4 regions of the Streptomyces sp. XD-27 genome follow, and region 3 is predicted to be linked to each of the others. Evidence: riboswitches for the same ligand, from Rfam matches in the RefSeq annotation. Region 3 holds a riboswitch; each other region holds the start of a gene.
The links. Region 3 has a riboswitch for cobalamin ahead of Q3Y56_RS15540 (iron ABC transporter permease). Riboswitches for the same ligand answer to the same signal wherever they lie in the genome.
Positions count from the first base shown of each region.

Region 1: it holds a riboswitch for cobalamin, as region 3 does, so the genes downstream of both, Q3Y56_RS23685 (ribonucleoside-diphosphate reductase subunit alpha) here and Q3Y56_RS15540 (iron ABC transporter permease) in region 3, are expected to answer to the same signal.
Region 2: it holds a riboswitch for cobalamin, as region 3 does, so the genes downstream of both, Q3Y56_RS09350 (prenyltransferase/squalene oxidase repeat-containing protein) here and Q3Y56_RS15540 (iron ABC transporter permease) in region 3, are expected to answer to the same signal.
Region 4: it holds a riboswitch for cobalamin, as region 3 does, so the genes downstream of both, metE (5-methyltetrahydropteroyltriglutamate--homocysteine S-methyltransferase) here and Q3Y56_RS15540 (iron ABC transporter permease) in region 3, are expected to answer to the same signal.

Region 1 is NZ_CP130713.1:5,436,019-5,439,893, reverse strand. It holds gene mctP (monocarboxylate uptake permease MctP) at 1-1,008, shown strand, start outside; cobalamin riboswitch at 1,170-1,311, shown strand; gene Q3Y56_RS23690 (hypothetical protein) at 1,285-1,431, opposite strand; gene Q3Y56_RS23685 (ribonucleoside-diphosphate reductase subunit alpha) at 1,436-3,847, shown strand; partial or broken gene Q3Y56_RS23680 (ribonucleotide-diphosphate reductase subunit beta) at 3,847-3,875, shown strand, end outside.
Region 2 is NZ_CP130713.1:2,154,099-2,157,973, reverse strand. It holds gene Q3Y56_RS09355 (SCO2322 family protein) at 1-482, opposite strand, end outside; gene Q3Y56_RS09350 (prenyltransferase/squalene oxidase repeat-containing protein) at 482-1,786, opposite strand; cobalamin riboswitch at 1,938-2,075, opposite strand; partial or broken gene Q3Y56_RS09345 (MBL fold metallo-hydrolase) at 2,150-3,210, opposite strand; gene Q3Y56_RS09340 (aldehyde dehydrogenase) at 3,332-3,875, shown strand, end outside.
Region 3 is NZ_CP130713.1:3,647,605-3,651,479, forward strand. It holds gene Q3Y56_RS15525 (DUF3099 domain-containing protein) at 70-318, shown strand; gene Q3Y56_RS15530 (DsrE family protein) at 382-747, opposite strand; gene Q3Y56_RS15535 (FABP family protein) at 968-1,540, shown strand; cobalamin riboswitch at 1,550-1,683, shown strand; gene Q3Y56_RS15540 (iron ABC transporter permease) at 1,899-2,921, shown strand; gene Q3Y56_RS15545 (ABC transporter ATP-binding protein) at 2,921-3,712, shown strand; gene Q3Y56_RS15550 (ABC transporter substrate-binding protein) at 3,722-3,875, shown strand, end outside.
Region 4 is NZ_CP130713.1:7,195,573-7,199,447, reverse strand. It holds partial or broken gene metE (5-methyltetrahydropteroyltriglutamate--homocysteine S-methyltransferase) at 1-2,186, opposite strand, end outside; cobalamin riboswitch at 2,393-2,544, opposite strand; gene Q3Y56_RS31525 (3-hydroxybutyryl-CoA dehydrogenase) at 2,599-3,465, opposite strand; gene aceB (malate synthase A) at 3,483-3,875, opposite strand, start outside.

The DNA of each region.
Region 1 (3,875 bases), 1.8 Mb from region 3:
ATCTACATCCCGATCAAGTTGGGCGGCTTCGACGACATCTTCGCCAAGGCCGGGGATGCGTTCTCGCAGACGAACGAGGCGACAGGGAAGCCGCGCGGCGCGCTGACGCCACCGGAGGCCTCGCAATGGGCGTACGCGACGCTGGCACTCGGCTCCGCGCTGGCGCTGTTCATGTACCCGCACTCCATCACCGCGACGCTGTCCAGCCGCAGCCGCGAGGTGATCCGCCGCAACACCACCATCCTGCCGCTGTACTCGCTGATGCTCGGGCTGCTGGCGCTGCTGGGCTTCATGGCGATCGCGGCGGGCGTGAAGGTGGACAACGGGCAGCTGGCCATCCCGCAGCTCTTCGAGGACATGTTCCCGGACTGGTTCGCGGGCGTGGCGTTCGCCGCGATCGGCATCGGCGCGCTGGTGCCGGCCGCGATCATGTCGATCGCCGCGGCGAACCTGTTCACCCGCAACATCTACAAGGACTTCCTCAAGCCCGACGCGACGCCGGAGCAGGAGACGAAGGTCTCCAAGCTGGTGTCCCTGCTGGTCAAGGTGGGCGCGCTGGCCTTCGTCCTGACCATGGACAAGACGGTGGCGATCAACTTCCAGCTGCTGGGCGGTATCTGGATCCTCCAGACCTTCCCGGCGCTGGTGGGCGGTCTGTTCACCCGCTGGTTCCACCGCTGGGCGCTGCTCGCGGGCTGGGCGGTCGGCATGGTCTACGGCACGGTCGCGGCGTACGGCGTGGCGAGCCCCACCCAGAAGCACTTCGGCGGCAGCCAGAAGGAGATCCCCGGCATTGGTGAGATCGGCTACATCGGTCTGACCGCCTTCGTCCTGAACGTCGCCGTCACGGTCGCCCTGACCGTCGTCCTGCGGGCGCTGAAGGCGCCCGACGGCATCGACGAGACCTCCCCGGAGGACTACAGGGCGGACGCGGGCGACCCGGGCGTCAGGGCCGAGCGGCCCGTGGAGGCGGCCGGGGCGGCCGTGAAGGCGCCGGGCGGACACTGACGGCGCGCGGCGCACGGCCGCGCGGTAGCGTGGAGGACAGGGGCGTGGCGCTCTCGCCGCGCCCCTTCCGCATGCCGGCGCACGCCGCCAACAGCCTCCCGATATAGCACATTCGTGCGAAAGCTCAAACCGAGTGACACAACATGTGGTGGCGCGTGCGGCAGTCAACACAAGATGTATGCTCATCCTCGCTGTCGCCGCAGGGGAATCCGGTGCGAATCCGGAACTGTCCCGCAACGGTGTACGTGTGTGTTTTTGCGTGCGCGTGAAGTCCGACTACCTGCCGACGGCCTCGAACACGTCCGGGCCTCGCGGGTTGGGCCGGTGGACGCTGCGCGGCATGCCCTGCTCCGGTGCGGCACGCCCGTACGCGACCATCGCGCACCACCCCTCCTGGCCCCCCAGCCGAGCGAGGGAGAGCACTTCCGTGACCATCGCGCCCGCCGATCCGGTTTCAGCGGCCCAGGACTCCAAGGACTCCGCGGCCGCCGCCGACGCGCCCGGAACCGCCCTGTTGCGTACCCTGACCGATCTCACCGCGGATCTTCCCGCCACCGACCCCGGCAAGGTCGCCGCCGCCGCGCTGCGCGGCCGGCACGCCGGGTCGGACGAGGCGGAGTTGCGGGCCCTGGCCACCGAGGCCGCCGCCGGCCTGATCGCGGAGGAGCCGGAGTACTCCCGGCTCGCCGCCCGGCTGCTGACCCTCGCCATCGCCGAGGAGGCGGCCGGGCAGGGCGCGGTCTCCTTCTCCGCCTCCGTCGAGGTGGGCCACCGCGAGGGCCTGATCGCCGACTCCACGGCCGCCTTCGTGCGGACGCACGCCGCCCGGCTGGACACCCTGGTCGACAAGACGCTGGCCGACGGCGCCGACGACCGCTTCGGCTACTTCGGCCTGCGCACCCTGCACAGCCGTTACCTGCTGCGCCACCCCATCACCCGTCAGGTGGTCGAGACCCCGCAGCACTTCCTGCTGCGCGTGGCCTGCGGGCTGGCCGAGGACCTGTCCGACCGGGCGCTGGCGGACGTCTGCGAGCTGTACCGGCTCACCAGCACGCTGTCGTACCTGCCGAGCTCCCCCACCCTGTTCAACTCCGGCACCCGCCACCCGCAGATGTCGTCCTGCTATCTGCTGGACTCGCCGCTGGACGAGCTGGACTCGATCTACAACCGCTACCACCAGGTGGCGCGGCTGTCGAAGCACGCCGGCGGCATCGGCCTGTCGTACTCGCGCATCCGCGCCCGCGGGTCGCTGATCCGCGGCACCAACGGGCACTCCAACGGCATCGTGCCGTTCCTGCGGACCCTGGACGCCTCCGTCGCCGCCGTCAACCAGGGCGGCCGACGCAAGGGCGCGGCCTGCGTGTACCTGGAGACCTGGCACGCGGACATCGAGGAGTTCCTGGAGCTGCGGGACAACACCGGTGAGGAAGCCCGCCGCACCCACAACCTCAACATCGCGCACTGGATCCCGGACGAGTTCATGCGCCGGGTCGAGGCCGACGCCGACTGGTCGCTGTTCTCGCCGTCCGACACGCCCGAGCTGGTCGACCTGTGGGGCGAGCGGTTCGACGCCGCGTACCGCAAGGCCGAGGCCGAGGGCAAGGCCATCAAGACCGTCCCCGCCCGGCAGCTGTACGCGCGGATGATGCGCACCCTCGCGCAGACCGGCAACGGCTGGATGACGTTCAAGGACGCCGCCAACCGCACCGCGAACCAGACCGCCGAGCCCGGCAAGGTCGTCCACTCCTCCAACCTGTGCACCGAGATCCTCGAGGTCACGGACGACGGCGAGACGGCCGTGTGCAACCTGGGCTCGGTCAACCTGGCCGCGCACCTGGGCGCGGACGGCGACATGGACTGGGAGAAGCTGGACCGCACGGTCCGTACCGCCGTCACCTTCCTCGACCGCGTGGTGGACATCAACTTCTACCCCACGGAAGAGGCCGGGGCCTCCAACTCCCGCTGGCGGCCGGTCGGCCTGGGCCTGATGGGCCTGCAGGACGTGTTCTTCCGGCTGCGGCTGCCCTTCGACTCTGCCGAGGCCAAGGCGCTGTCCACCAAGATCTCCGAGCGCATCATGCTCGCGGCCTACGAGGCGTCCTGCGACCTCGCCGAGCGGCACGGGCCGCACCCGGCCTGGTCCGCGACCCGCACCGCACGCGGCGTCCTGCACCCCGACCACTACGCCGGCGCGCAGATGACGTGGCCCGAGCGGTGGGAGGCGCTCCGTACGCGGATGTCGAAGTCCGGCATGCGGAACTCGCTGCTGCTGGCCATCGCGCCGACGGCCACCATCGCGTCCATCGCGGGCGTCTACGAGTGCATCGAGCCGCAGGTCTCCAACCTCTTCAAGCGCGAGACGCTCAGCGGTGAGTTCCTCCAGGTCAACTCCTACCTGGTGGACGACCTCAAGCAGCTCGGCGTGTGGGACGCGCAGACCCGCGAGGCGCTGCGCGAGTCCAACGGCTCGGTCCAGGACTTCGGCTGGGTGCCGCAGGAGATCCGCGACCTGTACCGCACGGCGTGGGAGGTCCCGCAGCGCGCGCTGATCGACATGGCCGCCGCGCGCACCCCGTACCTCGACCAGAGCCAGTCGCTCAACCTCTTCATGGCGTCGCCCACCATCGGCAAGCTCAGCTCGATGTACGCGTACGCCTGGAAGCAGGGGATCAAGACGACGTACTACCTGCGCTCGCGCCCGGCGACCCGGATCGCTCAGTCCGCGCGCGCCAACGGGGCCACCGCGGCCGCCCCGATCCCCGCCCAGCAGGCCACGCCCGACGCCGAGGCGATCGCCTGCTCCCTGGAAAACCCCGAGTCCTGCGAGGCCTGCCAGTAATGACGACCCCTGCAAAGCCCAAGAACCT
Region 2 (3,875 bases), 1.5 Mb from region 3:
TAGCGCAGCGGCTTCGCGACGGCCGCGAGCGCCTCCGCCGCGCTCGCCCCACTGCGGACCCGCGCGCATGCGGTGCGGGCCGGGGGCGGGGTCTCGCCGTCGGGCGCGTGGGCCGCCGTACCGAAGTCGATGACGACGGCGACCCGCTTGGCGTCGCCCTTGGCCGGGGTGCCCGCGCAGATGGCGTCGAAGTCGGCGGCGCCGCGCGGCTGGGCGGCGTTCCGGGAGTCCTCGCTGACGGCGAACCGGAAGCCGATGGTCTCGCCGTCGTCCGGCCGCGCGGTCGACGGCCCCTGGGTGGCGTACGTCCACGCGTCGCCGTCCCGCTCCCAGAACGACCAGTAGCGGTAGCCCTGGGCGTGCGCGGGGGCGGCGCCCAGGACGACGAGCAGCAGCCCGGCGCACAGCGACGAGACCAGCGCGACCGGCCTGGCCGGCGCGTCCCGCCCGTACGGACGCCGTGCCACGGACCGTTCAGCCATCAGAGCTGCTGCTTCTTCCGGCCGCTGAGCAGGAAGCCGATGCCGATGCCCGCGACCGCGCACACGCCGATGAACCACCACAGGCCGAACGGGCTGTCGCCCTTGTCGTCCTTCTTCTTGTCCTCGTCGGCCTGCTTCTGCGTGCCGGAGTGGTCCGAGGCGGCCGCGGGCTTGGGGCCGGTGGCGTTCAGCGCACGTACCAGGTCCGTACCGCCGAAGTCGCGCGGGTCGCCGCCGACCGAGCGGGTGGCCAGGATCAGCTTGGCCAGCGCGCCCGGGTCGTCCTTGGCCCACGCGACCGCGCCGCTGTCCTTGCCCTGGAGCCAGGCGAGCGGCTTGGCGGCCGCGGCCCGATGCTCGCCCGCCGCGAGCGCGAGCACCGCGTCGGCGGTGCTGCCGAGGTCGGGCTTCGGGTCCTGGCCGGGCAGGGCGGCCATCAGGTGCTGGCCGTTCCCGGCCAGCTTGGCGACCAGGTACGCGTCCGCCGCGTCGGCGGCGTCCTCCGCCGCGGCCGCGCCCTTGGCCTTCGTGTCGCTCTTGTCGGCGCCCGCTCCGCACTCCAGCGGCTCGACCGCCTCGTCGTCGTCCCTGCCGACCGGCTCGAACACGAAGCCCTGGCCGGTGGCGCCGAGCGCGGCGGCGACGGTGGCCACGTCGTTCGGGGCCAGGTCGCCCTTACCGGGCTGGTACGCGAACGCCCCGCGCTCGTCCTTCTTCGCGTCGCAGCCCAGCCGCAGCGCGAGCAGCGCGTCGTACGGCGTCTTGCCGCCCTTCGCGGAGGCGATCTTCGCCGGGTCCTGCCCGGCGGCGGCGAGCGCGCCGACGGCCACGGCCGTGGAGTTGGCGTCGCTGTCGCCGCCGGGGTTCATCCCCCAGCCGCCGTCCTCGTTCTGGTTCTTCTTCAGCCAGCCGACGCCCTTCTCGACGGCCGCGCCGTGCCCGCCGACCGCGGCGAGCGCCTGCACGGCGGCCGCGGTGGCGTTGCTGTCGACGTTCTTCGCCGTGCACGGGGTGGCGGTCTCGTGCCGGAACGGCACAAAGCCGCCGTCCGCGCACTGCTGCCCGGCCAGCCACTTCACACCCGACTCCGCCGGGGTGACGCCGACCGCGTCCTGGGCGAGCAGCGCCAGGGACTGCCGCCACACGCCGTCGTACGTGGGGTCCTTGGTCCCGTACAGCCCCTGCGGCAGCGCGGACTGCTTCGGCTTCGGGGAGGGGGCGTCGTCGGCGAACGCCGCCGGGGCGGCGGCCGCGCCGAGGACGACGGAGACGGCCAGGGCCGCGGCGCTGCGGCGTACGTTCATGGACGGTGCCTCTCGGTGTGTGTTCGCGGTGTTCTGCACGCAGCTGAGACACGGCCGTCCACCCGTGCGCGGCACGCGCACGGTGGCACCGGGCTCAGCTCCGTAGACCTCGACGGTGCCGCGCACCGGTCGCGTCGGCGACCGGTGCGCGGGAGCCTTCGGTGTGGCCGACGGGTGCTCCGGCTCATACGGTCGGCCAGCCGTACCGGCGGGCGCGGGCCGTACTCACGGTTGCGGGTCAGCGCCGGAATCGCACCGGCTTTCCCCGATCGGTCACGCATGAAGTTGTGCACGCCCACCTTAACCGGCGCCTTACCGGGAGGTCGGAGGACCACCCGGCGCCGGGCGGGACTCACGCGGGACTCACACCGCCTGGTACGCGACCGGGTCGGTGCCCGGCACCGCCGCCGCCCGCCCCCGCTTCACCAGGTGCCGCAGATGCGCCTCCGCCTCCGCGACCGCGATGTTCCGCGAGCCGTACGGGATGTCCGCCCACGGGCGGTTCCAGCGCATGCGCTCGGCGAGCCGCCAGGGCGTGCGCGGGGTCGCCAGCAGGTCCCGTACGCCGGCCAGGCGGTCGGCGTGGTGGTCGAGCAGTTCGCCGACGCGGCGGTCGGCGCCGGTGAACGCGTGCTGATGGGCCGGGAGCACCTCGGCCGGGCCGAGCCGGCCCACGCGGCCGAGGGAGTCGAGGTAGTCGCCGAGCGGGTCGGCCTCCCCGCGGGTCCGTCGTCGTCCGGGTCCTCGTAGAGGCCGATGTGCGGGGAGATGCCCGGGAGCAGGTGGTCGCCGGAGAACAGCCGGCCGTTGCCGGGCGCGCCCGCCGGATGCTCCTCCTCCAGGTGCAGGCAGACGTGGCCCGGGGTGTGGCCCGGTGTCCATACGGCCCGCAGCCTGCGGCCGGGCAGGTCGAGGAGGGCGCCGGGGGCGATGTGCCGGTCGGGCAGCGCGGCGGCGAGGCCGGGCAGGTCGCCGGCGCGTCCCGCGGCGCGGGCGGCGCGCAGCGGGGCGAGGTGGTCCGCGGGCGCCCCGGCGGCGGCGAGCCGGTCGGTGAGGTAGTCGAGCCACCGGCCGGGCGCCGCGGCGCTGGTGCGGCGCACCACGGCCGCGTCGGCGGCGTGCATGGCCAGCCACGCGCCGGACGCTTCGCGCACCCGGCCGGAGAGCCCGTGGTGGTCGGGGTGGTGGTGGGTGAGGACGACGCCGTGGATGTCCGACACGGCGGTGCCGCAGGCGGTCAGGCCGGTGGTGAGTGCGTCCCAGGCCGTCGGATCGTCCCAGCCGGTGTCGATCAGGACCGGGCCGCGATCGGTGTCCAGGACGTGGACGAGGGTGTGGCCGAGCGGGTTGCCGGGGATCGGGACCGGGATGCTCCACACGCCGCCGCCGTGCGAGGTCACCGGAGCGGTCGCCTCATCGGTCACGTCAACCCCCTGTCGCCGCACGGCCGTTGCCCACTATAGCGAGAACTGGTATCAGTTTCTGACGTAGCGTCAGTTATTTGTCCGGAGCCGGGCGGCGGCCGAATCCCTGGAGGTTCCCACCATGACGGACCCCGCGAACGGCCGTGTCGAGTACGGCCACCTGGTCATCGGCGGCGCCCCGGCCGAACCCGCGGGCCGCGGCACCATCGAGGTCGTCTCACCGCACACGGAGGCGGTCATCGGCCGCGTACCGCACGCCACCCGCGAGGACGTGGACCGGGCGGTCGCCACCGCGCGCGCCGCCTTCGACGCCGGCCCCTGGCCGCGTAGCGACCCCAAGGAGCGGATCGCGGTCGTCACCCGGATCAAGGACGCGCTCGCCGCCCGGCACGAGGAGGTCGCCCGGACCGTCACCGCCCAGAACGGCAGCCCGTACTCCTGGAGCGTCCTCGGCCAGGCGCTCGGCGCGGTGATGGTGTGGGAGGCGGCCCTCGCGGTCGCCCGCGACACCGGCTACGAGGAGCGGCGCACCGGCATCCTGGGGCCGCTGCTGGTGCGGCGCGCCCCGGTCGGGGTGGTGGCGGCCGTCGTGCCGTGGAACGCCCCGCAGTTCGTGGCCGCGGCCAAGCTCGCGCCCGCGCTGCTGGCCGGCTGCCCGGTGATCC
Region 3 (3,875 bases):
TGCGGGATGCGGCTCTCGGTCGTTGCGGGCGCGGTTACGGGGAGCGGCCTTCGGTCGTACGCTGAAAGCGTGTACGCGCGACGGCGCCGTGCTTACTTCGTCCTGATGGGCGCGTGTCTGACGCTGTTCATCACGGCGTGGGCCGTCGTGCGCCTGTGGTCCGTGCCGGTGGCGGTCGCGATGTGCGTCGTCGCCATGGCCATCCCGCCGTTCGCCGCGATCATCGCGAACCGCAGAGGGCCGGACGACCGGTGGTGGGACGAGACGGGCGACCGGCAGTCGGACGAGTGGTGGCGCGAGCTGGACCGCCGGAGCTGAGTCGCGGGCGAAGCCCGGTACGGCGCTCGGTACCCGCAGACGGCGCTCGGTACCCGTAGACGCTCAGTACACGAGCGCCTGCACGCCGTCCGGCATGATCTCGCTGACGAAGACCTGCATCCCCGCGATCCGCGCGCCCTTGATGAGGTCCTTCTCCTCGATCCCGCGCCGGGCCGCGCACTGCGAACACACCGTGATCGTCCCGCCGCCCACCAGGATGCCGTCGATCAGATCCGGCAGCGGCGCCGCGTGCGGCAGCTCGAACTCCGCCGCCCGCCCCGGCAGGGCGAACCACGTCGACTCCCCGGTCAGATACAGCGAGACCTCGACCCCGCTGGCCGCGGCCACCGCCGCCGCCGTGAACCCCTGCGAGCACCGCTCCGGCGCGTCCGCGCCCGCGGTCACCTTGATCACCAGCTTCTTGGCCATGGCCCCAGCCTAGGTGAGGCGGCATCGCGGACTAGACTGGCGGCGATCCGTAATACCTCACTCCGTCCGAGGAGCGCGCTCGTGCTTGAGGCAGTCTTCACCACCCTGATGATCCTGGTCGCGGTAGGCACGCTCGGCTTCGTCGGGCTGACCTGGAAGAAGCTGTACCAGGGCCAGCGCTGACCGCTCCCTTCCGCTCACTAGCAGAACGCCTGATTCCATGATCGAGATCCCGTCCGACCTCCACCCGGACCTCGTGCCCCTCGCCTTCCTCCTCGGCAACTGGACGGGTGCGGGCGTCGCCGACTTCCCGGGCTCGAAGAAGTGCAACTTCGGGCAGGAAGTGACCTTCAGCCACGACGGCCGGGACTTCCTGGAGTACGTCTCGCGCAGCTGGGTGCTGGACGCGGAGGGCAAGCAGGTCGAGCCGCTGGAGACCGAGTCCGGCTACTGGCGGATCGACAAGGACCGCAAGGTCGAGATCGTGATGATCCGCGACCAGGGCGTCGTCGAGGTCTGGTACGGCGAGCTGGCGGCGCAGAAGCCCCAGATCGACCTGGTCACCGACGCCGTCGCGCGCACCGCCGCCTCCGGCCCGTACTCCGGCGGCAAGCGGCTGTACGGCTACGTCAAGGGGGACCTGATGTGGGTCGGCGAGAAGGCCACCCCCGAGGTGCCGCTGCGCCCCTACATGTCGGCGCACCTGAAGAAGTCCGTCACGCCCGAGCAGGTCGCGGCCTGGGCCAAGGACCTGGGTGACCTGCCGGACGACGGCATCGCCTTCTTCCGCTGACCTTCGGCTCTTCTGCTTCACGTCTTCTGCTTCACACCCGCCCCCGCGGGGGAAGTCCGGTCGAAGTCCGGCGCTGACCCGCAACAGTAGGCGGCCCCAGTGGGTCGCAAGCCTGATCACCCGCGGCGGCGGCAGCTCCTGACAACTCGCCGTGGACTGCGAGGGGACCGCCACCGGCATCGAGTGCCCGGGCCGCGCCTCCTTTCTCCGTACGGACGCGGCCCGAGGTGAAAGCGACCCGCCCGTGGCGAGCCCCACCGACACCGCGGACCCGCGCCCACGGACCGTCGACGCGGACCCGCGCGCACAGGCCGCCTCGGACCCGCGCCCACGCGCCGGCGCGCCCCGCCGGGTCCCGTTGCCGCCGCTGGTCGGCGCGCTCACCGCCGCGCTCGTGGTCTCCCTCGTCTGCGGCGTGGGCCTCGGCGCCGCCGGGCTGTCCTGGTCCGAGGTGCTGCGCATGCTGCGCGCCGGGCTGACCGGGGGCACCATCGGCCGGGACGAACTCTCCGCGTACACCATCGTGTGGGAGCTGCGCTTCCCGCGCGCCGTCCTGGCCGCCGTCGTCGGGGCCGGGCTCGCGGCCATCGGCGTGGCGGTCCAGGCGATGGTGCGCAACGCGCTCGCCGACCCGTTCGTGCTGGGCATCTCCTCGGGCGCGGCGATCGGCGCCAACGCCGTGCTGCTCTTCGGCGCCCTCGCGAGCCTGGGTGTCTGGGCGCTGTCGCTGTCCGCGTTCGTCTCGGCGCTGGCGTCGATGGCCCTGGTGTACGCGGCGGCCCGCACGCCGCAGGGGCTGACCCCGCTGCGCCTGGTGCTGACCGGTTCGGCCATGTACTACGGCTTCTCGGCGATCACCACGCTGATGGTCTTCTCCGCCGACCGGGGCGATGCCGCCCGCTCCGCGATGATGTGGCTGCTCGGCAGCCTGAGCGGCGCGAGCTGGGCGGCGGTGCCGATCGCGGCCGCCGCGGTGGCCGCGGCCCTGGGCTATCTCGCGCTCTCCGCCGGCCGTCTCAACGCGCTCGCCATGGGCGACGAGACCGCCACCGCGCTCGGCGTGGACGCGGCCCGGCTGCGGACCGAGCTGTTCGTGGTGACCGCCGCCGTCACCGGCGCGGTGGTCGCGGTCAGCGGCGCGATCGGGTTCGTCGGGCTGATGGTGCCGCATCTGGCGCGGATGCTGGTCGGCGCCGACCACCGCCGGGTACTGGCCGTCGCGCCGCTGCTCGGCGCGGTGCTGCTGGTGTGGGTGGACATCCTGTCCCGGGTGCTGCTGCCGCCGATCGAACTGCCCCTCGGGGTCATCACGGCCGTCATCGGGGTGCCCTGCTTCGTCCTGCTGATGCGCCGCCGCGGCTACAGCTTCGGAGGCGCGTGATGCGGGTCGACATCGAGGGCCTGAGCGTGGAGGTCGCGGGCGCGCGGCTCGTCGACGACATCGCGCTGCGGGCCGGGACCGGGCAGCTGGTCGGGCTCGTCGGCCCCAACGGCAGCGGCAAGTCCACCCTGCTGCGCTGCGTCTACCGGGCGCTGCGCCCCACCGCGGGCACGGTCCGGCTCGACGGTGAGGACCTGTACGCGCTCACCGCACGGGAGGGCGCGCGGCGGCTGGCCGCGCTGCCGCAGGAGTCGGCGAGCGAGTTCGACTTCACCGTCGCCGAGGTGGTCGCCATGGGCCGGCTGCCGCACCAGCGCGCCGCCGGGCGGGTCACCGATGCCGACCGGGAGGCGTGCGCGGCCGCGCTGGCGCGGGTGGGCGCGGACCGGCTCGCCGACCGCGGCTTCCTGTCCCTGTCCGGCGGCGAGAAGCAGCGGGTGCTGATCGCCCGCGCGCTGGCGCAGGAGCCGCGGGTGCTCGTCCTGGACGAGCCGACGAACCACCTGGACATCGCCCAGCAGCTGGAGGTGCTGGCGCTGGTGAAGGACAGCAGGCTCACCGTGCTGACCGCGCTGCACGACCTGAACCTCGCCGCCGTCCACTGCGACGTGCTGTACGTGATCGCGCGCGGCCGGATCGTCGCCTCCGGCGCCCCCCACGACGTGCTCACCCCCGAGCTGCTGGCCGAGGTCTTCGGCGTCCGTGCGCACCGCGTACCGCACCCCGAGACCGGTGCCGTGCAGTTGCTCTTCGACCTCCTCCCCGCCCTTCCCTCTCCCCGCTCTTCGTAAGGACGGCTCATGCGCCTGACGCCCATCGCCCTCGTGCTCGCCCTCGGCCTCGGCCTGACCGGGTGCGGCGCCCATGTGGCGGACGACGCCGCGGACGACGACGCCCGCGGCGGCAGGCCGTCCGGCCACTACCCGGTGACCGTCGAGAACTGCGGGCGGAAGG
Region 4 (3,875 bases), 3.5 Mb from region 3:
GGCCTCAAGCCCCTTGCGCAGCAGGGCCGCGGCCTCGGCCGTGGTCGGGACGCGCGGGGAGTGGATGTCGTAGACGCCGGGGCCGGCCTCGCGGGGGTAGCCGGACGTCGCCAGTTCCCGGGCGACCTGCATGTGGGAGCGGGCGGCCTCCAGGCTGATGACGTCGGCGTCGAGGTCGTCGATCGCCTGGAGGATGTCGCCGAACTCGGCGTAGCACATGTGGGTGTGGATCTGGGTGTCCGGACGGACCCCGCCGGTGGTCAGGCGGAACGCCTCGGTGGCCCACTCCAGGTACGCCGGACGGTCGGCGGCGCGCAGCGGCAGCGTCTCCCGCAGTGCGGGCTCGTCGACCTGGATCACCGAGGTGCCGGCCGCCTCGAGGTCGCCCACCTCGTCCCGCAGGGCGAGCGCGACCTGCCGGGCGGTGTCGCCCAGCGGCTGGTCGTCGCGGACGAAGGACCAGGCCAGCATGGTGACGGGGCCGGTGAGCATGCCCTTGACCGGGCGGTCGGTGACCGACTGGGCGTACGTCGTCCAGCGCACCGTCATCGGTTCGGGGCGGGAGATGTCGCCGGCCAGGATCGGCGGGCGGACGTAGCGGGTGCCGTAGGACTGGACCCAGCCGTGCTGCGTGGCGAGGTAGCCCGTCAGCCGCTCGGCGAAGTACTGCACCATGTCGTTGCGTTCGGGCTCGCCGTGCACCAGGACGTCGATCCCGGCCTTCTCCTGGAAGGACAGGACGTCGCGGATCTCGTCCCTGATGCGCTCCTCGTAGGCGGCGGTGTCGATGCGGCCGGCGCGCAGGTCGGCGCGGGCGGCGCGCAGCTCGGTGGTCTGCGGGAAGGACCCGATGGTGGTCGTGGGCAGCAGGGGCAGCCGGAGGTGGGCGCGCTGGGCGGCCGCCCGTTCGGCGTACGGCTGCGAGCGGCGGCCGTCGGCGTCGGTGACCGCCGCGGCGCGCCTGCGCACCGCCGGGTCGCGGGTGAGCGCGGAGCCGGCGCGGGACGCCAGGCTGGCGCGGTTGGCGGCGAGTTCGGCGGCGATGGTGTCGGTGCCGCGTGCCAGGCCGCGGGCGAGGGTGACGATCTCGGTGGTCTTCTGGCGGGCGAAGGCGAGCCAGCGGGCGACCTGCGGATCGAGGTCGCGTTCGGCGCCGGTGTCCAGCGGGACGTGCAGCAGGGAGCAGGAGGCGGACACGTCGACCCGGTCGGCGAGGCCGAGGAGCGTGCCGAGGGTGGACAGGGACTTCTCGAAGTCGTTGAGCCAGATGTTGCGGCCGTTGACGACGCCGGCGACCAGGCGCTTGCCGGGCAGCCCGCCGACGGCGGCGAGGTCGTCGAGGTGGGCGGCGGCGGACTCGGTGAAGTCGAGCGCCAGTCCGTCGACGGGCGCCTTGGCCAGCACGGGCAGGGCCTCGCCGAGCCGGTCGAAGTAGGAGGCGACGAGCAGCTTCGGGCGGTCGGCGAGACCTCCCAGATCCCGGTAGGCGCGGGCGGCGGCGTTCAGTTCGGCCGGGGTGCGGTCCTGGGCCAGGGCGGGTTCGTCGAGCTGCACCCACTCGGCGCCGGCGGCGCGCAGGTCGGCGAGGACCTCGGCGTACACGGGAAGCAGCCGGTCGAGCAGCGTCAGGGGACGAAGTCCGCCGCGACGCCGGGCGCCGGCTTGGCCAGCAGGAGGTAGGTGACGGGGCCGACCAGGACCGGGCGGGCGGCCGCCCCGAGCGCGAGGGCCTCCTTCAGCTCGGCGACCTGCTTGGCGGAGTCGGCGGTGAAGACGGTGTCGGGGCCGAGTTCGGGCACCAGGTAGTGGTAGTTGGTGTCGAACCACTTGGTCATCTCCAGCGGCGCCGCGTCCTGGGTGCCGCGCGCCATCGCGAAGTACCCGTCCAGGGCGTCCGCCGCGACGGCGGCGCGGTGCCGGGCGGGGATGGCGCCGACCATGACGCTGGTGTCCAGAACGTGGTCGTAGTACGAGAAGTCACCGGTCGGCACCTCGTCGATGCCGGCGTCGACCAGCTGCCGCCAGTTCGCCCGGCGCAGGCCGGCGGCGCACTCCCGGAGGGCATCGGCGTCGACGCGGCCCTTCCAGTAGCCCTCGATGGCCTTCTTCAGTTCCCGGTTCGGGCCCTGGCGGGGGTAGCCGTACACGGTGGCCCGTGCTGCCGCGGCTGCGGACTTCGCTGTCACAGAACTCTCCTTCGCGAGCATCTCTCGTCACAGATCCCGGAACGGGGCGAGGGGCGCGAAGGGACGGCGAGTCGAGGCGGGCCGCACCACCATCTGCGTGTGCGTCCGCCTGCTGTACTCCCCCGGACGTCGTCCGGGGCACCGCCGACCCGCCCTCGAGGTCACCGAGATCTCCGCGCGCGATCGGTCGCGCGCGGGCAACGGGCAGGTCTTCGGACTCGCGGGCACGTCCGCCCGTGAAGGGCGGACACCTACTGGCCGTCGCTTCCCGGACCCGGTCGGGTCCAGTGCGTATGACGGCGGTCGTTCCCACTCACCGCTGCGGGGCAGTCCCGGATTCCCACCGGGTTCCCTCTTACGACGCGCCTGCCTGGCGGACAGGGCGAACCAGCTGCGTCCGCCAGCCTATCGGTCACCGGTCGTACGTGTGGAACCCCCGGCCCGTCTTCCGTCCGAGCAGCCCCGCCTCGACCATGCGCTGGAGCAGCGGCGGCGGGGCGTAGAGGGGCTCTTTGAACTCCTCGTACAGCGACTCGGCGATGGCGGCGACCGTGTCCAGGCCGATCAGGTCGGCCAGCTTCAGCGGTCCCATCGGGTGGGCGCAGCCCAGTTCCATGCCCGCGTCCACGTCGGCGGCGGTGGCGAAGCCGGACTCGGCCATCCGGACCGCCGCGAGGAGGTAGGGGATGAGCAGCGCGTTGACGACGAATCCGGACCGGTCCTGGGAGCGGATCGCGGTCTTGCCGAGCGTCGCGGTGGCGAAGTCCTCGGCCGTGCGGACCGTTTCGGCGCTCGTGTGCAGCGAGGTGACGACCTCCAGCAGCGGCATGACGGGCGCCGGGTTGAAGAAGTGCAGGCCCAGCACGCGGTCGGCGCGCCGCGTCGCCATGCCGAGGCGCATCACGGGGATGGCGGAGGTGTTCGTGGCCAGGACCGCCGCCGGATCCTCGACGATCTTGTCGAGGGCGGCGAAGATCCCGGTCTTCACGTCCGGGTCCTCCACGACGGCCTCGACGACGAGCTGCCGGTCGGCGAGGTCGTCGAGACTGCCGGTGAAGACGAGCCGGGCAAGGGCGTCCTCGGCGTGGACGCGGTCCAGTTTGCCGCGCTGGACTGCGCGTTCGAGGGATGCGGCCACGCGTTCCCGGGCGGCGCGGGCCGCCGTGGCGTCCGCCTCGCAGACCACCGTGTCGAGCCCGGCGCGGGCGCAGACCTCCGCGATGCCGGCCCCCATCTGGCCGCCGCCGACGACGCCGACCCGCTGGATGGGTGCGCTCATGACCTGGTCGGGCTTGCTCATGGCCGCACCGCCGGGCGGTGGACGAGGTGGCGGGCGTAGGCGTCGGGGGTGAAGAACGCCGGAAGGTCCTTCGCCAGAGCCGTGCGTTCGAAGATACCGCGGGCCTCCGCGGCGCGTGCGTCCGGTTGTTCCCGCTCCAGGGCCGCGCTCTCGGCGTCGAGCAGGCGCAGCACGGTGGCGCGGTCGGCGGCGCCGTGGCGCAGCCACTGCCAGACCTGGCAGCGGGCGATCTCGGCGGTCGCGGCGTCCTCCATCAGCCCGTTGAGGGCGACGGCGCCGCTGCCGCGCAGCCAGGCGTCGAAGTAGCGCAGCGCGACGGCGATGTCGGCGCGGATGCCGTCCGGTGTCGGCGGGCCGCTGGTACGGCGGACGGCGAGCAGGTCGGCGGC